Regions from separate parts of the Nonomuraea sp. C10 genome, predicted to be linked through region 3. Evidence: riboswitches for the same ligand, from Rfam matches in the RefSeq annotation. Region 3 holds a riboswitch; each other region holds the start of a gene.

Region 1 (6,823 bases), 2.2 Mb from region 3:
CTGGTGTACTTCCTGGCCCGCTCCGGCGGCCGGATGACCACGGTACGGCTCGTCCTGGCCGGGGTGGCGACCGCCGAGGTGCTCTCGGCGATCGCCGGCTACCTCATCATCACCTCCGGCGACCCGCGCAAGACCGAGTCGGCGATGCGCTGGATGCTCGGCGGCTTCGGCGGCACCTCCTGGGACCTGGTCCCGATCCCGGCCGCGGCGGTGCTGCTTGGCACGGTGACGCTGCTCGGCGTGTCCCGCCCGCTCAACCTGCTGCTGGCGGGGGAGGAGGCGGCCGCCTCCATGGGCCTGAACGTGCACCGCTTCCGCGCCTGCCTGTTCGTCCTCGTCGCCCTGATGATCGGCGCCGTCGTCGCGGTCAGCGGCTCCATCGGGTTCGTCGGCCTGATGCTCCCGCACATCGTGCGCCTGCTGGTCGGCGCCGGCCACCAGCGCGCGCTCCCGGCCGCCGCCCTGCTGGGCGCGGCCTTCCTGATCGCCGCAGACCTGGCGGCACGTACGGTGATCGCTCCGGAGGAGATCCCGGTCGGCATCCTGACGGCGCTCGTCGGCGGCCCGTTCTTCCTGTGGCTGATGCGGCGGAAGGCGGCCTGGTGACGCCGGCCTGGCCGCTGAGGGCGGCCCGATGAGGCCCGGACACCTTCGCGCCGAGCACGTGGGCGTCGCCGTCGCGGATCGCGACCTGGTCCGCGACGTCGTCCTCGACGTGACGCCCGGCGAGGTCGTCGCGCTGACCGGGCCCAACGGCGCGGGCAAGTCCACCCTGTTGCGCACCTTCTACCGCGCCCGGCGCCCCACCTCGGGGCGGGTGCTGCTCGACGGCGAGGACATCTGGCGGATGAGCGGCCGCCGGCTCGCGCGCCGGCTCTCCGCCGTCGTCCAGGAGCCGCCCGGGGAGTTCGAGCTGACCGTGTACGAGGTCGTGGCGATGGGCCGCAGCCCGTACAAACGAGCTTTCCAGGGCGACGACGCCGCCGACCGGCGGATCATCATGGACGCCCTGGACGCGCTCGACGTCACCGCACTCGCCCAGGCGCCGTTCGACCGGCTGTCGGGCGGGGAGAAGCAGCGCGTCCTGATCGCCCGCGCCCTGGCCCAGCGGACCGGCACGATGGTGCTCGACGAGCCCACCAACCACCTCGACCTGCGCCACCAGCTCGACGTCCTGCGGCTGGTGCGCGGCCTGGGCGTGACCGCAGTGATCGCCCTGCACGACCTCAACCTCGCCGCGGCCTTCTGCGACCGGATCTGTGTGATGCGTGCCGGACAGGTCGTCGCCGACGGCCCGCCCGCCCAGGTCCTCACCCCGGCATTGCTGACCGAGGTGTACCAGGTCGCGGCGGATGTACACGCCCATCCCCGCACCGGCGTCCCGCAGATCAGCCTTCACCCCGACCAGGAGAGCCCTTCATGACCCCTCCACGCTCCGCCTCACCCGCCGCACTCGGCGAAGCGCTGAGTGGCATCGCCGGTTTCGGTCCCTTCTTCGTCCTTAACACGGGACCAGGTCAAGGGGAGTGGCGGCCGGTCAAGGAGGTCTACGCCGCCGGCTTGGCCCACCTGGTGGCGGACCGTGCCGCGTGCTACGGCACCGGTGAGACGCGCATCGCCGCCTCCATCGTGCAGCTCGGCCACGCCGCGCGGCTGTGGTCGGTGATGCTCGGCTGCGCCGTCGCACACGGCGTCGTGCCCGACCTGTCCGGGCTCCGGCAGGAAGCCGAAGGGCCCAGCCTCCGGCTGGCGGTACCACGCGGCTGGCACACTCCCGAGGATGACGCGCTCGCGCCGCTGCTCTACCGCATCGTCATGGACGAGCATCTCGTCCCGCTGGCGGCGGGGTTGCGCGTCAAGGTCGCCGCCGGGCTGCTGCACGGCAACGCCGCCTCCGCCCTGGCCGAGGCCGCGCGCGAACTCGTACGGGCCCGTCCCGACCTGAGGCAGCCCGCCACCGACCTCGCCCGGCGGCTGCTCGACATCGGCGATCTGCGCGGCAAAGGCGCGTTCACCGGCCCCGACCTGTCGTTCCGTCGCCGCACCTGCTGCCTTTACTATCGCGTGCCGGGCGGCGGGAAGTGTCCCGACTGCTGCCTGGCACGGTAGCCGGCGACCTCCTCTGGAGGGCGGCTGTGGACCGAGGCGGGCCCCGCGATACGCTCAGCAGGCCAGTCGTACTCCATCACGTGGAAGCCAGGGAATCCGGTGCAATTCCGGAGCTGACGCGCAGCGGTGAGGGGACGGGAAGGACACGCCGGCAACGGCGGCCACTGGACCTCCAGGTCTGGGAAGGTGTCCTCTCCCGGATGATCCGAGTCCGAAGACCTGCTGGTGCTGACGACACCCGTCGTCGGGTCATGGTGGGTCCCGCGTATGGACCCGGACTCTGAACAAGGTGAATGACTCCGGATGAACCGGTTTCGACCAGACCATTGCCCGGGCGTACTGCGTCCCTGGTCCGCCGCCGACGGGCTGCTGGTGCGGTTGCGTCTCCCCGGCGGCAGGGTCTCCGCGAAGTCGCTGCACGCCCTCGTCGAGGTGGCAGAGCGGTACGGAGACGGGCACGTTCACGTGACCACCCGCACCAACCTGCAGGTACGTGCCATGCCCGCCGTTCCCGGCACCGAATGCCTGCCTGACGAGGTGCTCACCGCCTTGGAGGCGACCGGCTTACTGCCCAGCCGGTCCCACGACCTGTCGCGCAATGTGATGGCGTCCCCGCAGACCGGGCTTGCCGGTGGCCGAGCCGACCTGCGTCCCGTGGTCGACGCCCTGGACACCGCGCTGTGCGGCGATCCCGAGCTGGGGCGGCTGCCCGGACGGTTCCTCTTCGTCCTCGATGACGGTCGCGGAGATCTGCTGGATCGCTCGTGCGACCTGGGCCTGGTGGCTCTCGGCGACGGGTCGGCCCAGCTCCGGGCCGGCGACGGGTGGGGCCCTGTCGTGTCTGTGCGGGACGCGCACGCGCACCTTGCCGATCTCGCCAGGCTCTTCCTCGATGCGCGCGGTGCGGGCCCGGACGCTCCCTGGCACGTCGTCGAACTGCCTGAACCGCTGGTCGAACCGGTGCCCCGATCCCGTGGCGTCCCCGGTGCGGCCCCGCCTTTGGCCTTCGGCCCTGTGCCCGGAGGCGTTCACCGGCCGGTGCCGGCGGAAGGCCTGGACCGCGCCGCGGTGGAACGCCTGTGCGCCGCCGCCCCCGAACTCGTCGTCACCCCCTGGCGTGGCATCCTGATCCCCGAGGAAACCCGATGAACCCGATGTCCGACAACCGGCCGCGTCGACCGAGCCGCCGCTATGCGTACGTCGACCGCGGAACCGAGATCTACCTCGACTCGTTCGCGATGATCCGGCGTGAGGCCGATCTGTCCAAGGTGCCGGCCAACGCCGAGAAGCTGGCGGTCCGGATGATCCACGGCAGTGGTCAGGTCGACCTGACCGACGACCTCGTCATCGACCCGCGTCTGGTGCCCGCCGCCCGCGCCGCGCTCGCCGCGGGAGCGCCGATTCTCTGCGACACCACCATGGTCATGAGGGGCGTGACCCGCAGCCGTCTGCCCGCCGACAACGAGGTGATCTGCACCCTCGGCGATCCGCGGGTGCCCGGCCTCTCCGAGGAGTGGGGGACCACACGCACCGCTGCGGCCGTCTCGTTGTGGGAGCCGCGCCTGGAGGGCGCCGTGATCGCGATCGGCAACGCTCCGACCGCCCTGTTCCATCTCCTGGAGATGCTGGCCGACGGGGCGCCCCGCCCGGCCGCGGTCGTGGGCTGCCCGGTCGGCTTCATCGGCGCCGCCGAGTCGAAGCAGGCGTTGCAGGACTTCGCCTCCGGCCATGGGATCGACATCCCGTTCGTCACCGTGCGGGGCCGTCGCGGCGGTTCGGCGATGACGTCGTCCGCGCTCAACGCCATCGCCCAGGAGGCGGAATGAGCACCGTGACGGCCCCAGGCAGGTTCGCCGGGGTGGGCGTCGGCCCCGGAGACCCCGAACTCCTCACCCTCAAGGCCGCCCGGCTGATCGGGCGGGCCGACGTGATCGCCTACCACTCGGCCCGCGGCAGGCAGTCCAACGCACGGAGGATCGCCGCCGGACTGTTCCCCGCCGGGGTCGTCGAGGAGCAGTTGGTCTACCCGGTGACCACGGGCGCCACCGACCACCCCGGCGGTTACACCGGAGTGCTGGCGGAGTTCTACGAGGAGTCTGCGGCACGACTCGCCGTGCACCTCGACGAGGGACGGAACGTGGTGCTGCTCGCGGAGGGCGACCCGCTGTTCTACGGGTCGTACATGTACATGCACGATCGTCTCTCGGAGAAATATCCGACCGAGATCGTGCCGGGGGTTCCCGCCTTTCTCGCTGCGACGGCCGCGACCGGGAGCCCGTTGGTGCGCCAGACCGACGTGCTGACGGTCCTGCCCGGCACCCTGCCCGAGTCCGAGCTTGCCCGCCGTCTCGCCGACACGGACGGCGCGATCATCATGAAACTGGGCCGTACCTTTCCCGTCGTACGCCGTGCCCTGGCCGCGGCCGGTCGCCTCGACCACGCGCTGTACGTCGAGCGGGCCTCCATGCCTGAGCAGCGGTGGCAGCCGGTGGCCGACGTGGACGAGACGAAGGTGCCGTACTTCTCGCTGATCGTCGTCACCGGGGACAGCCTCAACGGCCGACGCTCCCGGGACGCCTCCGAGGCGGCCGAGGCCCGGGTCCCCTCCACCGGAGCGGCCGAACTGCTCGTCGTCGGGCTCGGTCCCGGTCCCGACGGCTGGCTCACTCCCGAGGCCGCCGCCGCGCTCGCCGAGGTCGACCACGTGGTCGGCTATGGCCCGTACATCAACCGGGTGCCGCAGCGCCCCGGCCTGACCCGGCACGCGTCGGGCAACACCGTCGAGGTGGACAGGGCCAGGTTCGCTCTCGAACTCGCGCGACGCGGCGAGAAGGTCGCGGTGGTCTCCGGCGGCGACGCCGGGATCTTCGGGATGGCGGCCGCGGTCTTCGAAGCGGCTGAGGACCCGGCCTTCGCCGAGGTGTCCGTGCGTGTCCTGCCCGGCGTCAGCGCGGTCCAGGCGGTGGCGGCTCGCGCCGGAGCTCCGATCGGCGCCGACTTCGCTGTGCTGAGCCTGTCGGACAGGCTCAAGCCGTGGGAGGTCATCGAGAGGAGACTGCGCGCCGTCGCCGAGGCCGACCTGGTCCTGGCGGTCTACAACCCGGCCTCGCGCAGCCGGACCGGGCAGGTCGCAACCGCTCGAGACGTGCTGCTGAAGTACCGGAGCCCCGACACCGTCGCCGTGGTCGGGCGTGACGTGGGCCGTGCCGAGGAGTCGTTGACCGTGACCACCCTGGGTGAGCTGGATCCGGCGGCCATCGACATGAAGTGCCTGCTGATCGTGGGCGCCTCGTCGACCCGCGTCTCCTCCACCGGAGTCTGGACCCCGAGGTACGTCCGGTGACCGTCAACTTCGTCGGCGCCGGACCTGGCGCGGTTGACCTGCTGACCGTACGCGCCGCCCGGCTGCTCGCCGAGGCCGATGTCGTCCTCTTCCCCGGCACCTACCTCGACCCCGGCGTGCTGGCGCACTGCGGCCCGGATGCGGTGCTCCTGGACACCCAGGACCTGGACCTGGACCTGGACGAGATCACCTCTCTCCTCGTGGGGGAGGCGAGGGCGGGCCGACGGGTCGTGAGGCTGACGTCGGGCGACCCGTCGCTGTACTCGGCGCTGCACGAACAGACCCGTCGCCTGGACGCCGCGGGGGTCGCCTGGCAGGTCACGCCCGGCGTACCCGCTTACGCCGCGGCCGCCGCGCGGGTGGGCAGCGAGCTGACGGTGCCGCTCGTCGCCCAGTCAGTGGTGCTGACCCGTACCCGTGCCCGCTCCACACCGATGGGGAAGGGCGAGTCATTGACCGACTTCGCAGCGACCGGGGCGACCCTCGTGCTGCACCTTGCGATCACTCGAACCCGCGAGCTGATGGCGGAACTGGAGCCGGTGGTCGGTGCCGACTGCCCGGTGGTCGTCGTGTACCGCGCCAGCCAACCGGGGGAGCTGGTGCTGCGCGGGACGGTCGGCATGGTGGCGGACCTGGTCGAGGAGGCCGGGCTCCGGCAGGCGGCGGTGATCCTGGTCGGACGGGCCCTCGCCGACGCCGACCGGCGAGGAGGAGGGGAGTCCTACCTCTACAGCGCCGAAAGAGACCGGTCGACGAAAACTTTCGGTCTCAGAGACTGAGACTCCACTGTGTCACGGTGCGCGCCGGCGTCCACCCGGTGAAGCCCCCCACGGGGCGGGCGGTCTCCACCGCGATCCGGGTCAACTCCCCGCCGTGGGTGCGAAACGCGTCCGCGAGCAGCTGCTCGGTCTCCAGGGTGACACCGTGCGCCACCAGCCGCCCGCCCGGCCGCAGGGCCGCCAGGCAGGCGTCGAGTACGCCGGGCCTGCTCGCCCCGCCCCCGATGAAGACCGCGTCGGGGGTGTCGAGGTCCGCGAGTGCGCCGGGCGCCCGCCCCTCGACGACGCGGAGGTCCGGTACGCCCAGTCGGACGGCGTTGCGCGCGATCCGGGCGGCGCGCGCCGGGTCGGCCTCGACGGCCGTCGTACGACACGTGGGGTGCGCCCGAAGCCATTCGATGCCGACCGATCCCGCTCCCGCCCCGATGTCCCACAGGTGCTGGCCGGGCGCGGGGCGGAGGCGGGCCAGCGCCGAAGCGCGCAGATCGCGTTTGGTGAGCTGGCCGTCGTTCTCGAAGACGTCGTCAGGCAGACCCGCGACCCAGGACGAGGTCCAGCTGATGCTCGTCGCCGGGATCTCGACGGCCAGCAC
Region 2 (10,877 bases), 2.2 Mb from region 3:
AAGGTCGAGTTTCCGGCAGCGTCGAAGAGCCCGTGGACTGGCCTGCTGGCGTCCTCGATCGATGGATGGGCCACAGACGTCGAATATCTCCTTACGGAGGAACTCGATACCCGACTGGTCCGTCGGAGCCGCCGGACGGTCCGGGAGGGCCACGTCCTGTTGGACATCCGCGATGCTCCCGGCCCCTGGCCCGCGGGGTTCTTCATCAGCCTGGTCCTATGCGGTGACGACGTCGTGCTCCTCCTGCGCCAGTTGAAGGACGACTGGGAGAGCGCCTGCGGCATCCGGAGGTCGCCGCCGGCGTCGGTTCTCCCACATGCGGCCAAGCCGGGCCGCTGGCTGGCCGAGGAGGGGATGGATATCACTGTTCCCCGGCGGCTGATCGTCGAGGCCAGGCTTGCCTGCTGGCTTCAGGCCTACGCCGACAACGCCCGCGGGAGACCTTTCGTCGGTCATGCAGTCGCATCCTGGCAGGACAAGCGGCACACCATCGCCCGTCTCGACGTGGTGCACGTCCAGCCCGGCATCACATCAGAGGTACGCGAGGCGCTGGTGCCTGTTGCGGTCCGCGAGGTCGCCGAAGCTGGTGCCCTGCGCGTGGTCACGGCGATCGACGACCCGAGCTCCGTGGACTGGGGTTCCGGCCCACGGACTATGGCGGCCTTATGCTCCACACCAGGGAGCGCTGAACCGCAGATCGGATGTCTGCGACCGTCGGATTAGAAGTCCGTGGATCACCGTGTCGGGTGATGTCGAGCCTCGCCGCTTTCTGACATTACTGCAGGTAGGTGCTACGTGAGTGGGACCGGACAGTGTCGGAAAGACCGTGGTGAAGCGGGGGTGTCCGAGACTGCCGGTCCCCCTACGGTCCCCCAAACAATGGGCGTCGCGATCGTGGCGGCAGCCGTAGAAGGTTGTCGACCGCGAGCACAGGGCCGATGTTTCACGTCCCGGCGGCGTGGGCCCAGCCTCCACACGCGGAAAGCGCCGACGAGATCGAGGTCGGATGGTGCTAGCAATCACGGTAAGGGATTGCTGGCCACCAGTTAGGGCAAACGCTGGCCGCTCACCTGGACGTCGGCGCATCCCCGCACTCGGGCGGGACTGTCACTTGTGCGGGGCCGGCGGTGAGCACGCCCACCTGGTAGTGGCCGACCTGGGACCATCCCCGCTCGCGCGGGGCTGACGCTGGAGAACCTGGCCGTGCTGGCGAGGGTGAGGGCGTCCAGCGGCTTCGAGATGGACGTGACGGCCAGGTGCTGAGTGGCATGCCATCACTGCTGGCATGCCACTCGGGACATCCACTAGTTGCTGGTCTATTGTTGTTGCAATATATATGCAGTTACGTAGCTGGGGAGATAACTCATGGGTGAGTACACCCTTCCAGACATGCCGTACGACTATGCGGCCCTGGAGCCCGCCATCACCGGCGAGATTCTTGAGCTGCACCACGCCAAGCACCACGCCGCCTACGTCAAGGGCGCCAACGACACGCTGGAGAGGCTGGCCGAGGCTCGCGACAAGGGCGAGTTCGACGGCCTGGTCGGACTGGAGAAGACGTACGCCTTCAACCTGTCCGGCCACGTCCTGCATACGATCTTCTGGCAGAACCTCTCGCCCGACGGTGGCGACCGCCCCGACGGGGAGCTCGGTGAGGCCATCACCGAGCACTTCGGCTCCTTCGAGGCCTTCCAGAAGCAGCTCACCACGGCGACCACGATGGTGCAGGGGTCCGGCTGGGGTGTGCTGGCCTGGGAGCCTCTCGGCCGCCGCCTGGTGGTGGAGCAGGTCTACGACCACCATGGCAACGTCGGCATGAACACCACCCCGCTGCTCGTCTTCGACGCATGGGAGCACGCCTATTACCTGCAGTACCGCAACGTGCGCCCGGACTACGTCGAGAAGCTCTGGGGCCTGATCAACTGGAATGACGTCATCGCCCGTTACGACGCCGCCCGCGGCGCCTGACGTCCCCATGCCAGCGACGCCCGCCCAGTCACAGCTTGGTCCGCCGGGCCGGGCGGGCGCCGCTTCCCTGAGGATCTGTCTCGTCCCGGCGCACGAGGCGCACACCTTCCTGGCCGGCGTGGCGGAGGTCGCGGGTCAGGTCTTCACCCTTCCCCCTTGGGGCGAGCCGCTCGACGAGGCGCGCGCGGTCGCCGAGCGCCTGGCCGGCGACACGCAAGCACCAGGGTTCACCTTCGCCGCCGCCCTGCACGGCGATCAGCTCCATGGCTTCGCCTACGGCGTGCGCTGCTCCCGGTTGGCCTTGCTCGCTTCACGGGTGCCACGTCGTGACTTCACCCTCAAAGAACTGGCCGTCGCGCCTCAGGCACGCGGATTCGGAGTCGGCAGGATCCTGCATGACATGATCCTGGCCGCGGCTCCGGCGACCTCCTGGTGGCTGGTCACCCACACGCGCGCCGATGCGGCGCTCGCCCTGTACCGAAGGCGCGGCTGGCGCGCAGCAGCGCTGCACCCGGGAAAAACCGGAACCAGGTTGATCATGTTCCGCGGGCATGGCCCGTCTCGCCATAGAGATAGATCTCAGCAGGAGGTTCAGCCTATACCGAGGCCTACATCACCTTGATGCAACTTGATTGCAATTGCACCATATAGGCAGAATGGGGTGCTTCGCCCACCTTTGTTCGAACTCACCACCGGAGCTTCACCGCATGAGCCGCCCCCGTTCCACCGCCATGACCCCCACGTCGCCGAAGGCGGTGGCCGGATCATGAGGAAGCTGCTCGTCCTGGCGGCGGCCCTGACGCTGACCGCCTGCTCGCAAGCACCCGCCGCCCAGGAGCCCGCCCAGCGGGCGGCGCCGCAGGCCGGCTTCCCCGTCACGGTCGAGAACTGCGGGCGCACCCTCACCTTCGACCGGCCGCCGGCCAAGGTGGTGACCGGCTACCACCCGTCCCTGGAGACCCTGTTCGCGCTCGGCCTCGGCGACCGGATCGCGGGGCGGACGAACTTCTCCGAGAGTGCGTTCCTGCCCGGTCACAAGGAGCAGTACGACAAGATCCCGGAGATCTCCGACACGATCATGATGCCGCAGAAGGAGATCATGCTCTCCCAGGGCGCCGACTTCATCGTGGACAACCAGATGGCCAGCTTCGACGCCGCCGGTGGTTACGCCACCGTGGAGGAGCTGGACGCGGCCGGCAGCCCCGTCTACATCCTGGGCGGCTGGTGCAGCCCCGAGGAGGTGCTGCAGTTCACCCTCGACGACACCTTCGACGACCTGCGCAACCTCGGCAAGATCTTCGGCGTCTCCGACCGCGCCGATAAGCTGATCAGCGAGCTGCAGGCCCAGCTGGACGACGTCAAGAAGCGCGTCGAAGGCCGCACCCCGGTCAAGGTCCTGGCCACCGACGGCGGCAAGGGCCCGGTCAACGCCTACGGCGGCTCCGGCATCACCCACCAGATGATCACCCTGGCCGGCGGCGAGAACGTCCTGGCGGACGTCAAGGGCGACTACACCGAGGTCAGCGCCGAACAGGTCAGCGCCTCCCAGCCCGAGGCCGTCCTGATCAGCGACTACTCCACGCTGCGCGGCGAGGACATGCCCAGCTCGCCCGCCAAGGCCGCCGAGACCTTCGCCATCGTCAAGAACAGCCCGGCCGCCAAGGAGCAGCGCTACCTCGCCGTGCCCGTCGCGGCCCAGCATCCCGGCTACCGCAACCTCCTGGCCGTCACCGACATCGCCAGGTTCCTGCACCCGGACGCCTTCACCCAGTGACCAGCACCACCCGGCAGAGCCCGGCGCTGATCTCCAAGATGTACGGGGTGCGCGCTGTGCGGCGGACCCAGCTCGTCTTCGAACGGCTCAAGGAGGAGCAGTGATCCCCCGACTGCTGGCCCTGTCACCGTCCATCCGGTGGCGCCTGGCCGGACTCGTACTGTTGCTGCTGTCCATCACCGCCACCTACGTCGGCCAGGGCGTCCTCGTCGCCCAGGCGCTGGCCCGGATCTTCGCCGGCCGGGACGCGGGCTCCATTGTCTGGCTCGTCGCCGGCGTCGTCGTGCTGCAACTCGCCCGGAGCGTCGCGCTGGCCGTGCGTGAATCCGTCGCGCTGCGCACCTCGGCCGCGGTCAAGGCCGAGCTGCGCCGCCGCCTCACCGGCAAGCTGCTCCGGCTCGGCCCCGCCCACGCCCAGCGCGGACGCACCGGCTCGTCCCAGACCACTTTGGTGGACGGCATCGAGACCGCCGACGCCTACATCGGCAGGTTCCTGCCCCAGGTGATCGCGTCCGTCCTCGGCGCCGTCGCCGTGACCGCGTACCTGTTCACCCTGGACGCGCTGGTCGGCGGCGTGGTGCTGGCCTGCGCCCTGCTGCTGCCCGTCGTGCCGCTGGTCTCCGACCGCGTCCTGCGGGACCGCAACGCCGCGTGGTTCAGCGGCTACAAGGGCCTGTACGCCGAGAACCTCGACGCGTTGCAGGGCATGGCCACGCTCAAGGCGTTCAACGCCAGCGGCCGGCGCGGCGCCGAGCTGGCCGGGCTGGCCGACCGGTTCTGCCGCGACTCCATCCGGCTGATGGCCGTCGTCGTCGGGTACGTCGGCGGCGTCGCGTTCGTCATCGGCCTGGGCACCGCGGTCGCGCTCGGCGCCGGCGCGCTCCGGCTGGCCGCGGGCGAGCTGACCGTCACCGAGCTGCTGATCATCCTCCTGCTCACCGCCGAGAGCTTCCGGCCGCTGAAGGAGCTGGAATCCGCCTACCACGCCAGTTACACCGCCGTCCCGTCGCTCAAGGCCGTCTTCGAGATCCTCGACACCCCCGAACCGGCGCAGGGCACCGCCCGGCTCGGCCTGACCGGCCCGCCCTCCGTGTCCTTCGACGGTGTGACGTTCACCTACCGCGACCGCGACCGGCCCGCCCTGGACGGATTCTCCCTCGACCTCGCGCCGGGCGAGCGCGTCGCCCTCGTCGGCCGCTCCGGCGCGGGCAAGACGACGGTCGCCTCCCTGCTCCTGCGGTTCTTCGACCCGGAGTCCGGACGGGTGGCCGTCAACGGCGTCGACGTCCGCGAACTGCCCCTGGAGCGGCTGCGCTCGCTGGTCGCCGTGGTGTCCCAGGACACCTACCTCTTCCACGGCACCGTGCGCCACAACCTCGCGCTCGCCCGCCCCGACGCCACCGGCGAGGAGGTCGAAGCCGCCGCCCGCGCCGCCCAGGCCCACGACTTCATCACCGCCCTGCCCGACGGCTACGACACCGTCGTCGGCGAGCGCGGCCTCAAGCTCTCCGGCGGTGAACGCCAGCGCATCGCCATCGCCCGCGCCCTGCTCAAGGACGCCCCGATCCTCATCCTGGACGAGGCCACCTCCAGCGTCGACGCCGCCAACGAGTCCGCCATCCAGGACGCCCTGGACACCCTGTCCGGCGGCCGGACCACGCTGATGATCGCCCACCGGCTGTCCACCGTCCAGGCCGCCGACCGGGTCATCGTCATGGCCGACGGCCGCATCGCCGAATCCGGGCCGCCGCGTGAGCTCCTGTCCGGCCAGGGAGCCTACGCCCGGCTGGTCGCCGCCCAGAACGGAGCCGCCCGATGAGCACCGCCACTGCCACGCTCACCCGTACCGGCGGTTCCCGGTTCCGTCCGATCCTGGCCCTGCTCGGCCCGCACCGCCCGCTGCTGCTGATCGCGATCGCCAGCGGCATCGCGCATCACCTGGTCGTCCTCGCCTCGGCAGGTGTCGGCGCCTGGGTGGTCAGCCGCGCCATCACCGGAGCCACCCCCGAAGATCTGCGCGGCGGCCTGATCGCGCTCGGTCTCCTTTTGCCCTTCCTGGCCCTCACCCCATGGCTGGAGTCCTACCTCGCCCACGTGGCCGCCTTCCGCGTGCTGGCCGACGTGCGGGGCCGCGTCTACAGCGCTTTCGAACGCCTCGCGCCCGGCTACCTGCTGCAGCGCCGCTCCGGCGACCTCGGCAGCGCCGCCATCTCCGACGTCGAGCAGTTGGAGCTGTGGTTCGCGCACACCCTCAGCCCGCTGATCAGCGCCGTCACCGTCCCCGTGGCCGCGCTGACCGCGCTGGGCGTCTTCCACCCGGCCCTGGCGCTGGCCCTGGCGCCCGCGCTGATCCTGCTCGCCCTCCTGCCCGCCTGGCTGCGTCAACGCGCCGCCGACCAGGGCGCGCGGCTCCGCGCCCAGCTCGGCGAGCTCAACGCCGAAGCCGTCGACACCCTCCAGGGGCTCCGCGAGCTCCTCACCTCGGGGGCGGGGGACCGCCAGCTCGACCGCCTGCACGAGCAGGACCGGCGGCTGCTGGAGGCCAGACTCGCCCACGGCCGCCGCTCCGGCCTCGAACACGCCGTCACCAACGCCGCCACCACGCTCGGCCTGCTCGCCGTGCTCGTCACCGCCGCCCTGCTCGTGGCGGCGAACGCCCTGGAACCGGCGCTGTTCCCCGTCGCGGTGGTGCTGGCCGCCGCCACCTTCGCCCCGGTCATCGCCGTCACCGACGTCGCCCGCGACCTCAGCCTCGTCACCGCCGCCGGCGACCGCATCATGACCATCCTCGGCACCCCGCCTCCCGTCACCGACCGCGTCGACGCGCCGCCGCCCGGCGCCGTCGAACCGCGCGTCCGCTTCGACACGGTCCGCTTCCGCTACGGGCCGGAACTGCCCGAAGCGCTCGCGGGCGCGACCTTCGACATCGCCCCCGGAGAGACCGTCGCCCTCATCGGCCACTCGGGCGCGGGCAAATCCACCTGCGCCAGCCTCCTCATGCGGTTCTGGGACGTCACCGCCGGCGCGATCACCATCGGCGGCCACGACGTCCGAGACTTCCCGCAGGAGGACCTGCGCCGCCTGATCACGCTCGTCCCCCAGGACGTCTACCTGTTCAACATCCCGCTGTCCGACAACATCCGTCTCGGCCGGCCCCACGCCACCGACGACGAGGTCGAGGCCGCCGCCCGCGCCGCGCACGCCCACGAGTTCATCACCGGCCTGCCCGACGGCTACGACACCCTGCCCGGCGAGCTCGGCGCCCGCCTGTCCGGCGGGCAGCGCCAGCGCATCGCCATCGCCCGCGCGCTGCTCAAGGACGCGCCCGTCCTGATCATGGACGAGGCCGTCTCCAACCTCGACGCCGAGAGCGAGCAGGAGGTCGCCGCCGCCATGACCGCCGCCCGCCACGACCGCACCACCCTGATCATCGCCCACCGCCTGTCGACCATCCGCACCGCCGACCGCATCGTCGTCCTGGACGGCGGCCGCGTCGCCGAGACCGGCGCGCACGCTGAACTCCTGGTGACGGATGGCGCGTACACCCGGCTCCTGGCCACCCAGCTCACGGGCTGAGCACACCAGGCACATACGTGCACCCGATATCCGCCGACCCGGAGGCCGGCCGCACCCACGTGACCGGGACCCGGGACAGGCCTGGGATCGGGCCACGGTCGTCACCTCGGTCGCTTGGCCTTGGCGCCGGCCAGTTCATAGGCCGATGCCGATCAGCAGCGACCCCACCACGGCCACCCAGATTCAGCTCGGCAACCCGCCGCTCCCTGCTGCGGCGTAGGGCTCACCGAGCTTTCCGGCGTGGCCGGGGCAAGTGCGGCGGAGGTGACAATCGAGCTCGGTTCGGTGGTGGGCGTTGACGACTCATGCTCTGTCTCTGCCGAGGACGGAGGTGGAGGCTGGCCCTTGAGGGTGAAGGGAATCTCACCCTGGATGTGATGGTTTTCGAGTCGGGGCACTACCACTCGATGCCCTTCTGCCCCTCCTGGCCGGCGTCCATGGGATGGCCCACCTTGCCCAGCACAGCACGCTGCTGACTCGGGGTGAGACCGCGTTGAGCACCAGCGCCAGCTTGAGCTCATCCAGCCCGACGACCGCGCTGAACGGATATGGAACGATCAAAACAGGACCTTCCGGTTGACGTGAGCGACCCGCCAGCCGTCCCGGGTGATGGCCAGCTCGGTGGTGGACAGGGGAGCGAGGTCGAAGCGGGCGGCGCCCAGCGGGCCGAGCCCGAGCGCGTGGCCCAGCGCCGCCCGGATGGTGCCGACGCCGCAGACCACGACTCCTTCGGGCTCCTCCCGTACGCCGTCGAGCCAGCGCGCCACCCTGGCGGCGTGCGCGGTCAGCGGCTCGCCGCCGTGCGGTGCGGCGTCGGGGTCGGCCAGCCACCGGGCGATCGCGTCCGGCTCCTGCTCCGCGACCCGCTCGTACGGCAGTCCGCGCCACCGGCCGCAGTCCGCCTCCCCGAGCGCGACGGCCTCGCACGCTGCCAGCCCCAGCGCCGCGGCGGTCTGCCGCGCGGCCCGTACGGGAGCGGTCCAGGCCGTCGTGACCCCGGCGAACCCCGCCGGCCCCAGGCCGACGTCCGGAGTCCCGGCGGTTCCCCGGGCGGGCTTCGTGAGTGCGGTGGCTCTGGTCAGGCCCGCCGTGTCGGCGTCCTCGTCGGTGGGGAAGCAGGCGGCCCGCGTCCCCGGCGTGGTGGCGTGCCGGACGAACAGCACCTCAGCTCGGCGCGGCGGCACCCACGGGAGCCGCCGCGCCTCGTGCCGCCCGGTCGCAGGCCCAGCCGAACAGCGCGCCGAAGACCGCCCAGAAGACCAGCTGCGTGCCGATCGAGGCGAGCCTGAACTCCCACAGCAGCGTGGCGGGGAAGCCGTCGGGCACCTCGTCGACCGTGGGCAGCAACAGCCACGCGGCGACCACCGGCACGAGGAACGCGGCCACCACGGCGACCCACCGGGGCCACCCGCCCGCGTGGACGCGGCGGGCCGTCGCCACCGCGATCGCCGCCGCGGCCAGCCCGACGAGCACCATCACCACGTACAGCAGGGTGCGGCTGTTGATCGTCGCCGGATCGCCCACCGCAGGCGGATTAGCCGGATATTTCAGGAAGGGAACGAGGATGACCGCGACGAACGCCGTCCCCGCCGCCGCCAGCGCCAACCGCCCGTCCGACCGCGGCCCGACCCGCCCGCGCAGCCCGGCGAACACGAGCGCGAAGATGCCGCCCACCGCCAGCCCGTACAGCCCGGTGGCGAGGAACAGCCCGGCCTTCTGCGCCGGCCTGCTGACCTCGGCCTCCTCGCCGTGGCTGTGCCCGTGCCCGTCCGCTGAAGCGGGCGCCGGCGCCGCGGCCTCCTCCAGGGCGATCGCCGCGTCCACCTGGGGTTCCCCGAAGGTGAAGGCGAATCCGCCCGCGATCAGTCCGGCCAGGAGCCCCAGGAGCAGGCCCCTGACCACGAAGGTCCGTACCACGCCGGCCCCTAGTGGCACGGCACGCCGAGCAGGTGCCGCCCGTCGTGCATCAGTTCGTGCAGGAAGGCACCCATCTGCGAGACCGCGCCGTTGTCCATCAGGACCAGGTACGCCACGAGCAGCAGCACGGGCACGGCGAGCAGCCAGGGGCGAAGGTGTGGAAAGGGAACAGTCGACGGGGTGGACAGCCCGCTCATCGATCCTCCTCAGGGTGACGCGTCCCATGTAACGAGGTCACGGCGGCCAAGCGACCTGGCTCCCGGGATCTACGTCCCGGATACAGTGGCGCGTCCGCACCGGCATCTCACCGGATTTCCCTTGGACGACCGTGAATCCACCGGAACGTATCCTTTTCCCCTGTTCGCGTCAATGCGCCCAGGTCGTCCCGCAGGCGCAGGAACACATATGAGACGATGCCGGACGTAGGCGACGGCGGAACGAGGAAGCCGGTGTGAATCCGGCGCGGTCCCGCCACTGTGACCGGCGAGCGGACCCCGAACACGCCACTGCCCGTACGGGTGGGAAGGCCGGGGCGAGCGTCGACCCGGGAGCCAGGAGACTCACGCGGTCGCCTCCTCGAAGGAATTGGGGCGGATCTCCCCAAGAGAGGACGGTGGCCGCCATGCCACGACGCCGACGCGACGCCATTTCCCCTGCTCGGTGCGCGGGCCTTCTTGATCGATCCCGCCCCGCCACTCCGGTCAGGAAAGGCCCCGCCCATGACGAGCCCACGCTCGCTCCCTGTCACGCTCCTGCTGATCATCGGGCTGATGACGGGGTGCGGCACCGCGCAGCCCGCGGCGTCCCCGCCGCCGTCCACCCCGTCCACCGTCGCGGGTTTCCCGGTCACCGTGACCAACTGCGGGGTGACCACCACGTACCAGCGGCCGCCACGGCGGGCGGTCACGATGAACCAGCACGTCACCGAGATCATGCTGGCGCTCGGGCTGGAGAAGTCGATGGCCGGCACCGCCTTCCTCGACGACCGCATCCCGCCGCAGTACGAAGCCGCCTACAACAGCGTCAAGGTGCTCGCCGAGGAGTATCCGTCGTACGAGGTCCTGCTGTCGGCCGAGCCCGACTTCGTCTACGGCGGATTCCGCAGCGCCTTCGATGAGGAAGGGCGGGGCCGAGAGGCGCTGGAAAAGGCCGGGATCGACTCGTACCTCAGCCTGGAGGCCTGCCCGGCCGGCCCGGTGACCACCGATCTCCTGGAGGAGGAGATCCGTACGATCGGCCGGATCTTCGGCGTGAGCGACCGCGCCGAACAGCGCGTCGCGGAGATGCGCGCCGTGCTGGAAGGCGTCGAGGAGAAGGTGCGCGGCGCCGAGCCGGTCAAGGTCTTCGTGTACGACAGCGGCGACAAGACCGCCTTCACCGCGGGCGGAGCCGGCATCGGCAATGACATGATCAGCCGGGCCGGGGGCGTGAACCTCTTCGCCGACCTGGGCAAGGCGTTCGGCGACGTGTCGTTCGAGCAGGTCGCCGACCGCGCGCCCGAGGCGATCGTCATCTACGACTACGGCGATCAGTCGGTGGCGGACAAGAAGACGTTCCTCCTGTCCAACCCGGCGCTCAAGGACGTCCCGGCGATCAAGGAGCAGCGGTTCGCGGTGCTGCCGCTGTCGGCCACGGTGCTCGG
Region 3 (10,877 bases):
CTGCTCGCCCCCTTTCTCCTCGGTCTTGACGCTGTCAACGCTAGACCGATGATCGGCCGGAGCGCCAGCGGTTTTACGGCGAGCCGGGTGCGCCGGGCCAGGGGACGCCCGCGCGGGTCTCGGGCGACTCGACGCGGAAGCGGGGCATGGCCTCGGGGTGGTTCTCGCGCACGTACGTGATGAGATGCTCGCGCACGTCGCACTTGAGATCCCAGGCGGAGGCCGAGTCCGCGGCGCTCATCAGCGCGCGCAGCTCGACCAGGCCGTTCAGCTGGATGTCGGTGACCTGGAGGGTCCAGTCCTTCTGGTCCCACAGCGGGTTGGTCTGCAGGTAGCGGTAGAGCTCCTCACGCAGCTTCTCGACCGGTACCGACCAGTCGACGCGCAGGTAGACGACGGCGAGGACCCGGCTGCCGTGCCGGGTCCAGTTCTCGAACGGGGTCTGCGTGAAGTAGGAGACCGGCAGGACCAGGCGCCGCTCGTCCCACAGCCGCACCACGACGTAGGTGAGCGTGAGCTCCTCGATCCTGCCCCATTCCTCCTGCACCACGACGACGTCGTCCAGGCGCAGCGCGTCGCTGAAGGCGAGCTGCAGCCCGGCGAGCATGTTGCCGAGCGTCGGCTGGGCGGCGATGCCGACGACCGCGCCGGCGATGCCCGCGGACGCGAGCAGACCCGCGCCCAGCGCCCGCACCTGCGGGAAGGTGAACAGCATCGCGCCGAACGCGATCACCACGACGGTCGCGGTGGCGGCCCGGCGCACCAGCGTGATCTGCGTCTTGATGCGGCGGGCCCGCCGGTTGCGCTCCCCCTCCACGAGGTCCAGGCGCTCCAGGGCGACGTCCGTGAACGCGTACGTCGCCTGGATGATCAGCCAGGTCGCCGCGCCGATGATGAGCAGCGTGACGACCCGCTCGACGGACTCGCCGAACGCCCGCTGCTGCGGCTCAGGGCCGATCATCAGCGGGTAGAACATGATGTTGAACGTCATCAGCAGGACGGTCGTCACCACCGGCCAGTGGCAGTGCTTGACCAGGCGGCTGCTGAAGGTCCACTTGCGCCCGACCCTGAGGAGCACCTGCCGGGTCAGCTCCAGGACGATGACCGCCCCGATCATCGCGCCGGCCAGGTTCAGCCAGGCGCTGGAGAACTGCACGTGAGCGACCCCCCGAAGATTCAGAAGTTCTCGTCAAAACTCACATTGCCCTCAACCGCCACCTGATAAGCGGACACCCGGCGTTCGAAGAAGTTGGCCAGCTCCTGCACGTCCTGGAGCTCCATGAAGGCGAACGGGTTCTCGGTGCCGTAGCGGCGGGGCATGCCCAGCCTGACCAGCCGCTGGTCGGCGACGTACTCCAGGTAGGCGCGCATCTGCTCGGCGGACATCCCGGGCATGCCGTCGCCGCACAGGTCGCGGGCGAAGGCCAGCTCGGCGGCGACCGCCTCCTCCAGCATGCGGCCGACCTGCTCGCCCAGCTCCTCGTCGAACAGCTCGGGCTCCTCCGCCCGGACGGTGTCGACGACGCTGAACGCGAACTCCATGTGCATGGACTCGTCGCGGAACACCCAGTTCGTCCCGGTGGCCAGCCCGCTGAGCAGGCCGCGGGAGCGGAACCAGTACACGTACGCGAAGGCGCCGTAGAAGAACAGGCCCTCGATGCAGGCGGCGAAGCAGATGAGGTTGAGCAGGAACCGCCGCCGGTCGCCCGCGTTCTCCAGGCTCCGCAGGTCGCCGATGGAGTCGATCCACCGGAAGCAGAACTCGGCCTTGTCGCGGATCGACGGGATGTGCTCGATCGCGGCGAACGCCTTGACCCGCTCGTCCGGGTCGGGCAGGTAGGTGTCGAGCAGCGTCAGGTAGAACTGCACGTGCACCGCCTCCTCGAACAGCTGCCTGCTCAGGTAGAGCCGGGCCTCGGGGGCGTTGACGTGCTGGTAGAGGTTGAGCACCAGGTTGTTGGCGACGATCGAGTCACCGGTGGCGAAGAACGCGACCAGCCGGTTGATCAGGTGCCGTTCCTGGGCGGTCATCTTTGCCAGGTCGGCCACGTCGGAGTGCAGGTCGACCTCCTCCACCGTCCAGGTGTTGCGGATGGCGGCCCGGTAGCGCTCGTAGAAGTCCGGGTAGCGCATCGGGCGCAGGGTGAGGTCCATTCCGGGGTCGAGAAGCATGAGGGGATCTCCTTACTGGCAGGCTTCGCAGACGTCGGGGTTCTCCAGCGAGCAGGCCACCTGCTCGACGGCGGCGGCCGGCTGGACGGTGGTCTGCGCGATGCGGGTGGCCGGGCGGGAACGCAGGTAGTAGGTGGTCTTCAGGCCCTGCTTCCACGCGTAGGCGTACATCGACGAGAGCTTGCCGATGGTGGGGGCGGCCATGAACAGGTTGAGCGACTGGCCCTGGTCGACGTACGGCTGGCGGGCGGCGGCCAGGTCGATGAGCGCCTTCTGCGGCAGCTCCCAGGCGGTGCGGTAGAGCAGCTTGAGGTCGTCGGGGATGCCCGGCAGGTGCTGCACGGACCCGTCGGCGCGCTTCAGCCCGTCGCGCGTCGCCTGCGTCCACAGCCCGCGTTCCCGCAGGTCGGCCACCAGATAGCGGTTGACCTGGAGGAACTCGCCGGACAGCGTCTCGCGCTTGAACACGTTGGACACCTGCGGCTCGATGCACTCGTAGCAGCCGGCGATGGACGCGATGGTGGCCGTCGGCGCGATGGCGATCATGAGCGAGTTGCGCAGCCCGGTGGCGGCGATCTTCTCGCGGAGCGCGTCCCAGCGCGGCGAGCCGGCGGCGGCGTAGTGGTCGGGGTGCAGCACGCCCGCCGCGGCGCGGGTGTCGTCGTACGAGGGATGCCGCCCGCGTTCGGCGGCCAGGTCGGCCGAGGTGTCGTAGGCCGCCAGCGCGATCTCCTCGGCGATGCGGGTGGACAGCTCCAGCGCCCGGGGCGAGTCGAACGGGAGGCGGAGCGCGAAGAACACGTCGGCCAGCCCCATCACGCCGAGCCCGATCGGCCGCCAGCGCCGGTTGGCCGCCCCGGCCTCGGGCGTCGGGTAGAAGCCGAGGTCGATGGTGCGGTCCAGGAAGCGCACGGCCGTCCGGACGGTGGCGCGCAGCCGCTCCCAGTCGAGGCCGTCGCGCCCGTCCAGGTGGGCGGCGAGGTTGACCGAGCCGAGGTTGCACACCGCGGTCTCGGCGTCGCTGGTGACCTCCAGGATCTCGGTGCACAGGTTGGACAGGTGGATGACGTTCTCCGGCCGGGCGGTCTGGTTGGAGGTGCGGTTGGCCGTGTCCTTGAACGTCATCCAGCCGTTGCCGGTCTGCGCGAGCGTCCGCATCATCCGCCCGTACAGGGTCCTGGCCGGGATCCGCCGGGTGTGCCGGCCCTCGGCCTCGTAGGCCCGGTAGGCGCGGGTGAACGCCTCGCCGTGCAGGTCGGGCAGGTCGGGGACGTCCTTGGGGTCGAACAGCGACCAGTCCTCACCGGCCTCGACGCGGCGCATGAACTCGTCCGGCACCCAGTTGGCCAGGTTGAGGTTGTGGGTGCGGCGGGCGTCCTCGCCGGTATTGTCGCGCAGCTCCAGGAACTCCTCGATGTCGGCGTGCCAGGTCTCCAGGTAGACGCAGGCCGCGCCCTTGCGCCGGCCGCCCTGGTTGACCGCCGCAACGGAGGCGTCCAGGGTGCGCAGCCACGGCACGATGCCGTTGGAGTGGCCGTTGGTGCCCCGGATGAGCGAGCCACGTGAGCGCACCCGGGTCCACGAGATGCCGATGCCGCCCGCGTACTTCGACAGCCGGGCGACCTGCGCGTACCGGTCGTAGATCGCCTCCAGCTCGTCGCGCGGCGAGTCGAGCAGGAAGCACGACGAGAGCTGCGGGCGGCGCGCGCCCGCGTTGAACAGGGTCGGCGAGCTGGGCAGGTAGGACAGCGTCGCCATCAGCCGGTAGAGCTCGGCGGCCTCCGCGACGGTCTCCGACAGCCCGCAGGCGACCCGCAGGAAGAAGTGCTGGGGCCGCTCCAGCACGGTCCGGGTGACCGGGTGGCGCAGCAGGTAGCGGTCGTAGACGGTGCGCAGCCCGAAGTACTCGAACCGCTCGTCGGCGGCGTCCGAGACGAGCGCGTCCAGCTCGGCGGCGTGCGCGGCGACGAACTCCGCCAGGCCGTCCTGGATCAGCCCCGCCGCGTGGGTGGCGGCGATCGAGCCGGAGAACGACCGCACCCCGTGCGCGGCCGCCTCGTCGGCGATCTCCTCGGCGAGCAGCCCGGCGGCCACCCGCGAGTTCGCCGGGTCGGCGATCACCCGGGCGGCGGCCTCCTCGATGGCCAGGCGCCGATCACCCTCGACGATCTGTGTCACGTGCTCTCTCCTCGCGAGCTCATCCCCGTGAGGGCGCGCGAGAGCACGGCGGCGCACGCCGCTAGGCCCCCGGGCCCTCCCTCGAGGCCCTGGACATGGTCCATCGCCGGCAGGTCTTCGGGCTCGCGGGCGTCTCGCACTCTCCTACTGGCCGTCGCTTCCCGGATCTTTCCAGTGCTCGTTGACGGCGGTCGTTCCCGCTCACCGCTGCGGGGCAGCCCCGGAATCGCACCGGGTTCCCTTTTGCTCCGCCCCGGGCGGGGGCGAACCGGCGAACGATCGAGATCCTACATCTAGTGGCTGCTTTCGCAACCGCCACATCATGTTGTGCCCTTGCCGCTTTCGAGGAGGCCGAGATCGCGGAGCACGGCCTTGGTGCGGCGGACCTCGGAGACGACCCAGGCGGCGAAGCGGTCGCCGGCCAGCGGGATCGGCGTCCAGTCGCCCTCCCGGCAGGTACGCTGCCAACCGGGCGAGCCGGTCACCTCCTCGCACATGCCGATGGCCGCCTCCCGGCTCTCCTGCGGCATGCCGCCGGGCCCGACGGCGGCGCACCAGCTCGCGAAGTCCACCCGGACCCCGAGCTCCAGCAGGCTGGGCGCGTCCAGCCCGGGGAACCGCTCGGCACAGGACACGGCCAGCACCCGGACCCGGCCCCGGTCGATGTACGGGCGCCAGCCGGCGAGCGGGCCCGTCGCGGCGACGGCGCGGCCGGCGAGCAGCGCGGTGGCGACCTCGGAGATGCCGGGGTAGCCGGTGTAGTCCACCTGCCGGGTGTCGGCGCCGAGCCCGCGCGCGATGAGCCCGAACAGCAGGTGGTCGGGGGCGCCCTGCGGCCCGCCGGCGAGCGGGGTGCCCGTGGGGTCGGCGCGCAGGCGGGCGCCGAACGCGTCGAAGGTGGCCAGACCCGAGTCGCGCGGCACCAGCACCACCTCGACCTCGCCGGCCAGCCGGGCCAGCGGGGTGGTGCCGTGCAGGGGCGACTCGGCCGCGTTCAGCTCGGCGGCGGCGAGCGCGGGCAGCCCGGTGATGGTGATCGTGGTGACCGGCCCGGCCCCGCCGACCGGGTAGCCGGCTCCGCGGGCCACCTGGGTGAACGCCTCGGCGACGCGGCTCCAGCGCTCGCCGCCGCCGAGGATCTCGTACGCGCCGGGCGCGCGTCCGGCGTGACGGTCACCGCAGCCGGCCAAGCAGGCGGCCATTCCCAGGCCTGTCACGAGGAACCGCCTGCGCCGCATGACCCGCCTCCCCCGAAGTGTCCACTTCAGGTTATTTACAGATCACGCAGAGTTACACATGCCGGATATCACCTACTAAGGTTTCCAGGCCATCCCGGCCAGCAGCGGCAGCCGTGTGGCGCCGACCAGGCGTGGCCGGTCGGGCCGCCACTCGTGGGCCTGCACCAGACCGGGCTCGATCATGACGAAGTCACCGAAGAACGCCTGGATCTCCTCCGGTCCCCTGCCGGTGCCGCCCGCCGGGGCGTCGCCCGACGAGGTGGCGTGCGCGATGGCCAGGTGGCTGCCCGGCGCCAGCGCCTCCCGCAGGAGGGCGACCACGGCGTGCGGGTTCATGCTGTCGGGCACGAAGTGGAGCACCGACACCAGCAGCACCCCGACCGGCCTGGCCGGGTCGAGGAAGCCGGCGGCGCCGTCGAGCATCCGCGCGGGGTCGAGCAGGTCGGCCTCCACGAAGACAGCTCCGGCCTGCTCCTCCAGCAGTTCGCGGCCGTGCGCGGCCACCACCGGGTCGTGGTCGACGTAGACGACCCTGGCGTCCGGGACCACCTCGTGCACGTTGCCCTGGGTGGGCAGGCCGCTGCCCACGTCCAGGAACTGGGTGACGCCCTGCGCGGCGGCGTAGCGGACCGCACGCTGGAGGAACTCCCTGGCGGCGCGCGCCTGCGGCACCGCCTCCGGTATCAGGTCCGCCAGCCGGTCCAGGGCCTCGCGGTCGACCGCGAAGTTGTCCTTGCCGCCGAGCAGGTAGTCGTACATTCGGGCGAGATTGGGAGTGTCGGGGTCGGACTGGGGCACATTTTCGACCCTAGGCGCTCCCCTCCCGGGGCGACACCGGCCGGATTCCGACTATGACCCAGCCGAACGGTAAGGATTTGCTAACCCCCTCTTGCCGCTATTCCACCGTGACACTCTTGGCCAGGTTGCGCGGCTTGTCCACGTCCCTGCCGAGGGCCACCGCGGCGTGGTAGGCCAGCAGCTGGAGCGGGATCGTGAGCAGGATCGGGTCCAGCTCGATCTCGTTCTTGGGCACCACGATGCAGTCCTCGGCCAGCTTGGTGTCCGGCTCGCGGTGGCCGACCATCAGCACGCTGCCGCCGCGGGCGCGGATCTCGCCGAGCGTGGTGAGGTTCTTGTCGAGCAGCTCGTCGTCGGGGACGACCGCCACCGTCGGCATCTCCGGGCCGATCAGCGCGAGCGGGCCGTGCTTGAGCTCGCTGGCCGGATAGGCCTCGGCGTGCACGTACGAGATCTCCTTGAGCTTCTGGGCGCCCTCGCGGGCCACCGGATAGCCGCGGACCCGGCCGACGAACATCATGCTCGCGTGCTTGGCGTACTTCTGCGCCAGCTCGGCGATCTTGTCGCCCTGGGTGAGGATCTCCTCGATCTGGCCCGGCAGCCTGCGCAGGCCCTCGCAGATGCGCCGGCCGTCGGCCGGCGACAGGTCGCGCACCCGGCCCAGGTGCAGGGCGAGCAGCGCGAACGCGACCGCGGTCGAGGTGAACGCCTTGGTCGAGGCCACCGACACCTCGGGGCCCGCGTGCAGGTAGACGCCGCCGTCGACTTCGCGGGCGATGGCGCTGCCGACCGCGTTGACGATGCCGATCACCCGGCCGCCCTTGCGCTTGAGCTCCTGCACGGCGGCGAGCGTGTCGTAGGTCTCGCCTGACTGGCTGATGGCGACGTAGAGCGTGTCCTGCTCGACGACGGGGTTGCGGTAGCGGAACTCGCTGGCGGGCTCGGCGTCGGCCGGGATGCGGGCCAGCTCCTCGATCAACTGGGCGCCGATCTGGCCGGAGTAGTACGCCGAACCGCAGCCGATGACCTTCACCCGGCGGAAGGAGCGGGTCTCGCGGGCGTTCATGTTGAGCCCGCCCAGGTGGGCCACGTTGAAGCGCTCGTCCAGGCGGCCGCTCATCGTGCGGGCGGTGGTCTCGGGCTGCTCGGAGATCTCCTTGAGCAGGTAGTGCTCGTAGCCGCCGGTGTCGTAGTGACCGGCGTCCCAGTCGACGGTCAGCGGCTCCTTGGCGGTCTCGCGGGCGTCGCTGGCGAAGGTGTGGAACCCGTCGGCGCGCAGCACGGCCAGCTCGCCGTCCTCCAGGTGGACCACCTGGCGGGTGTAGCGGACGAGCGCGGCCACGTCGGAGGCGGCGAACATCTCCTTCTCGCCGATGCCGAGCACGATCGGGCTGCCGTTGCGGGCCACGACCACCTCGCCCGGCCGCTCGGCGTCGATCACCGCGATCCCGTACGTGCCGACGACGCTCTTGAGCGACTTGCGTACGGCCTCCTCAAGGGAGTCGTTCTCGTCGACGGCGGCGGCGATCACATGGGCGAGCACCTCGGTGTCGGTCTCGGACCGGAACTCCACGCCGTCGGCGACGAGCTTGGCCCGCAGCTCCCCGGCGTTCTCGATGATGCCGTTGTGCACCACCGCGATGCGCTCATCGCCCGACAGGTGCGGATGCGCGTTCTCGTCGCTGGGCACGCCGTGCGTCGCCCACCGGGTGTGGCCGATGCCGAGAGCGCCCTTGAACCTGGCCGGCACCACCTTGGCCAGGTCGGCGACCCTGCCCTTGACCTTGCGGACCTTGAGTCCTTTGCTGGAGACGACGATCCCGGCCGAGTCGTAGCCGCGGTACTCCAGCCGCTGCAGCCCTTCGAGCAGGATGGGTGCCGCGTCCTTCGGCCCCACGTACGCGACGATTCCGCACATCCGAGTCTCCTATCCGTAGACGATCCGGCGCAGTTGCCGCAGCGACAGCTCGGGCGCCGCCACCCGGCGGGCCCTCAGCTCGGCGGCGATCCTGGGAAAGATCTCATCGTTGGTGAAGCCACGGGCCTGCAACTCCCCGTGGCGACGCCGGACGAACTCCTCCGAGGGCTCGGAGAAGTACGACAGCACGTCGGCCACCACGCGCGCCGCCTCGCCGGGCCCGAGCGGGCTCGTCCGGGTGAGGTGGACGATGAGGTCCTCGTAGGGATGCCGCGCCGTAGACACAGACGAGGACATTACGCAGATGGAACGAGACACGCCAACATCCTGCCCGATTTCGGGCAGAATCAGCTCGGACGAGGGCTCAGCTTCTCCCAATCAGGTGTGCGGCTTTAGGTAGATCCCATGCGGGCGCGGGAATGGTGACGCACAGTGTTCGCGTCGTACCGTCGCGTGGAGGTCCGTCATGCTGTTGCAGGTCGCCGTCGCCGCCGCCGTCCTGGCCGGCCAGCCGGGGGGACGCCAGGACGACTTCGCCTCGGCGGCCAGGGAGTACGGGGTGCCGGTCAGCGTGCTCCTGGGCGTGTCGTACCTGCAGTCGCGCTGGGACGCGCACGCGGGCGAGCCCTCCACGGCGGGCGGTTACGGCCCCATGCACCTGCTGGACCCCGCGCTCATCACGGGCGCCGGCCCCCGCTCCGGCGGCCGGCCGCACGGCCCCCTCCCCCGCTCCGCCGCACCGGGCCACCAGCACGGCGACGCCCGCGGCGACTCCGCCCGCCCCCGCCCGCACCTGGATCCCCGGGGCGAACCCGCGACGGGCCCGGCGGAAGGCAAGGGGACGACACCCCACGAGACCACCCGGCCGGCATCCGGCTCCCCGCGAGCGACCTCGAAAGAGGCGGCGCGGACCGGAAGCGGCGATCGGCGAGAGGCGGCGCGCCCTGGAAGCGGCGATCGGGGCGCGACCCTCGGCGAGGCGGCGCGGTCCGGAAGCGGCGGCCAGGGCGCGACCGCGGGCGAAGCGGCGCGGACCGGAAGCGGCGATCGGGGCGCGACCGCGGGCGAAGCGGCGCGGACCGGAAGCGGCGATCGGGGCGCGACCGCGGGCGAAGCGGCGCGGACCGGAAGCGGCGATCGGGGCGCGACCGCGGGCGAAGCGGCCTCGTCCGGAGGCGACTGGGGGGCGACTCTTGGGGAGGCCGCGCGGTTGACGGGGGTCAGCGTCGAGCGGCTGCGCAGGGACGCCGCCGCGAACATCCGGGCCGGCGCCGCCCTGCTCGCGTCCTACCAGGGCGTGCCCAGCGCCGACCCGGCCCGCTGGCACGCCGCGGTCGCCCGCTACTCGGGCTCGCCCGCGTTCGCCGACGAGGTGCTGCGGGTGATCCGCGACGGCGCGGCCCGACGGGCGGACGACGGCTCCCTGGTCCGGCTGCCCGCGCACCCGGCGCTCCGCTCCCCCGTCCGTCCGACCGATCCGGGGGACGGGGCCGAGTGCCCGCCGTCGCTGGAGTGCCGATGGATGCCCGCCGCGTACGCCAGGACCGGCGAGCAGGACTACGGCAACCACGACCGCATGAGCCGCCCCCGCCGAATCGACTACATCGTCATCCACGACACCGAGGGCCCCTTCCGGGGCATCCCACGCCTGATCCGCGACCCGGAGTACGTGAGCTGGCACTACACGATCCGCTCCCGCGACGGCCAGATCGCCCAGCACGTGAAGACCCGCGACATCGCCTGGCACGCCGGCAACTGGGACGTCAACACCCGCTCGGTCGGCATCGAGCACGAGGGCTACCTGGCCAGGGGTGGCACCTGGTACACCGAGGCCATGTACCGCGCCTCGGCCCGGCTGGTCCGCCACCTGGCCGCCGAGCACGACATCCCGCTCGACCGGGCCCACATCCTGGGCCACGACAACGTCCCCGGCACCACCCCGGACACCCTCGCCACCATGCACGAGGACCCCGGCCCCTACTGGGACTGGGCCCACTACTTCGACCTGCTCGACGCCCCCTTCGACAAGCGCCCCCGGCGACTCGACACCCTGAGGAAGGCAACCACCGACGAGCCCGCCACCTCGTACGGCGAAGAACCAGACCACCCCGACACCACCAGTCCCTCCCACGCCCAGCCTCCGGCGGCCCCAGCCATACGCGACCACACCACCGCAGACCTGCCCATGCACCACACCGCCGCGGACCCGACCGCGCACGACGGAACCGCCGCGGACCACCACACCCCTGCGGATCCTGCCGCACATGGCCGGACCGCCGCGGACCCCGCCATGCGTCACCACACCGCTGGAGATCCGACCGCGCATGACCAGACCACCGCGGACCGTGCCACGCACCACCCCACCGCTGCAGACCTAGCCGCGCATGACCGAACCGCCACGGACCCCGCCATGTGCCACCACACCGCTGGAGATCCGGCCGCGCACGACGGGACCGCCACGGACCCTGCCACGCACCACCGCACCCCTGCGGATCCGGCCGCACATGACCAGACCACCGCGGACCCTGCCACGCACCACCACACCCCTGCAGACCTAGCCGCGCATGACCGGC

What was found. Region 3 has a riboswitch for cobalamin ahead of FR742_RS09880 (ribonucleoside-diphosphate reductase subunit alpha). Riboswitches for the same ligand answer to the same signal wherever they lie in the genome.
Region 1: another riboswitch for cobalamin. It lies ahead of FR742_RS20050 (nitrite reductase); the one in region 3 lies ahead of FR742_RS09880 (ribonucleoside-diphosphate reductase subunit alpha).
Region 2: another riboswitch for cobalamin. It lies ahead of FR742_RS20075 (CbtB-domain containing protein); the one in region 3 lies ahead of FR742_RS09880 (ribonucleoside-diphosphate reductase subunit alpha).

Annotation. Positions count from the first base shown of each region.
Region 1 is NZ_VPFF01000001.1:4,356,347-4,363,169, reverse strand. It holds gene FR742_RS20065 (iron ABC transporter permease) at 1-606, shown strand, start outside; gene FR742_RS20060 (ABC transporter ATP-binding protein) at 635-1,423, shown strand; gene FR742_RS20055 ((2Fe-2S)-binding protein) at 1,420-2,109, shown strand; cobalamin riboswitch at 2,156-2,351, shown strand; gene FR742_RS20050 (nitrite reductase) at 2,413-3,258, shown strand; gene FR742_RS20045 (precorrin-8X methylmutase) at 3,255-3,935, shown strand; gene FR742_RS20040 (precorrin-2 C(20)-methyltransferase) at 3,932-5,452, shown strand; gene FR742_RS20035 (cobalt-precorrin-4/precorrin-4 C(11)-methyltransferase) at 5,449-6,231, shown strand; gene cbiE (precorrin-6y C5,15-methyltransferase (decarboxylating) subunit CbiE) at 6,221-6,823, opposite strand, start outside.
Region 2 is NZ_VPFF01000001.1:4,363,680-4,374,556, reverse strand. It holds gene FR742_RS20115 (hypothetical protein) at 1-723, shown strand, start outside; gene FR742_RS20110 (superoxide dismutase) at 1,366-1,968, shown strand; gene FR742_RS20105 (N-acetyltransferase) at 2,087-2,590, shown strand; gene FR742_RS20100 (ABC transporter substrate-binding protein) at 2,735-3,742, shown strand; gene FR742_RS20095 (ABC transporter ATP-binding protein) at 3,843-5,561, shown strand; gene cydC (thiol reductant ABC exporter subunit CydC) at 5,558-7,318, shown strand; gene FR742_RS20085 (histidine phosphatase family protein) at 7,876-8,481, opposite strand; gene FR742_RS20080 (CbtA family protein) at 8,483-9,235, opposite strand; gene FR742_RS20075 (CbtB-domain containing protein) at 9,244-9,432, opposite strand; cobalamin riboswitch at 9,464-9,592, opposite strand; cobalamin riboswitch at 9,635-9,813, shown strand; gene FR742_RS20070 (ABC transporter substrate-binding protein) at 9,955-10,877, shown strand, end outside.
Region 3 is NZ_VPFF01000001.1:2,196,400-2,207,276, reverse strand. It holds gene FR742_RS09890 (mechanosensitive ion channel family protein) at 74-1,156, opposite strand; gene FR742_RS09885 (ribonucleotide-diphosphate reductase subunit beta) at 1,177-2,172, opposite strand; gene FR742_RS09880 (ribonucleoside-diphosphate reductase subunit alpha) at 2,185-4,350, opposite strand; cobalamin riboswitch at 4,441-4,638, opposite strand; gene FR742_RS09875 (tripartite tricarboxylate transporter substrate-binding protein) at 4,671-5,588, opposite strand; gene FR742_RS09870 (SAM-dependent methyltransferase) at 5,664-6,386, opposite strand; gene glmS (glutamine--fructose-6-phosphate transaminase (isomerizing)) at 6,484-8,304, opposite strand; gene FR742_RS09860 (hypothetical protein) at 8,314-8,601, opposite strand; gene FR742_RS45675 (N-acetylmuramoyl-L-alanine amidase) at 8,771-10,877, shown strand, end outside.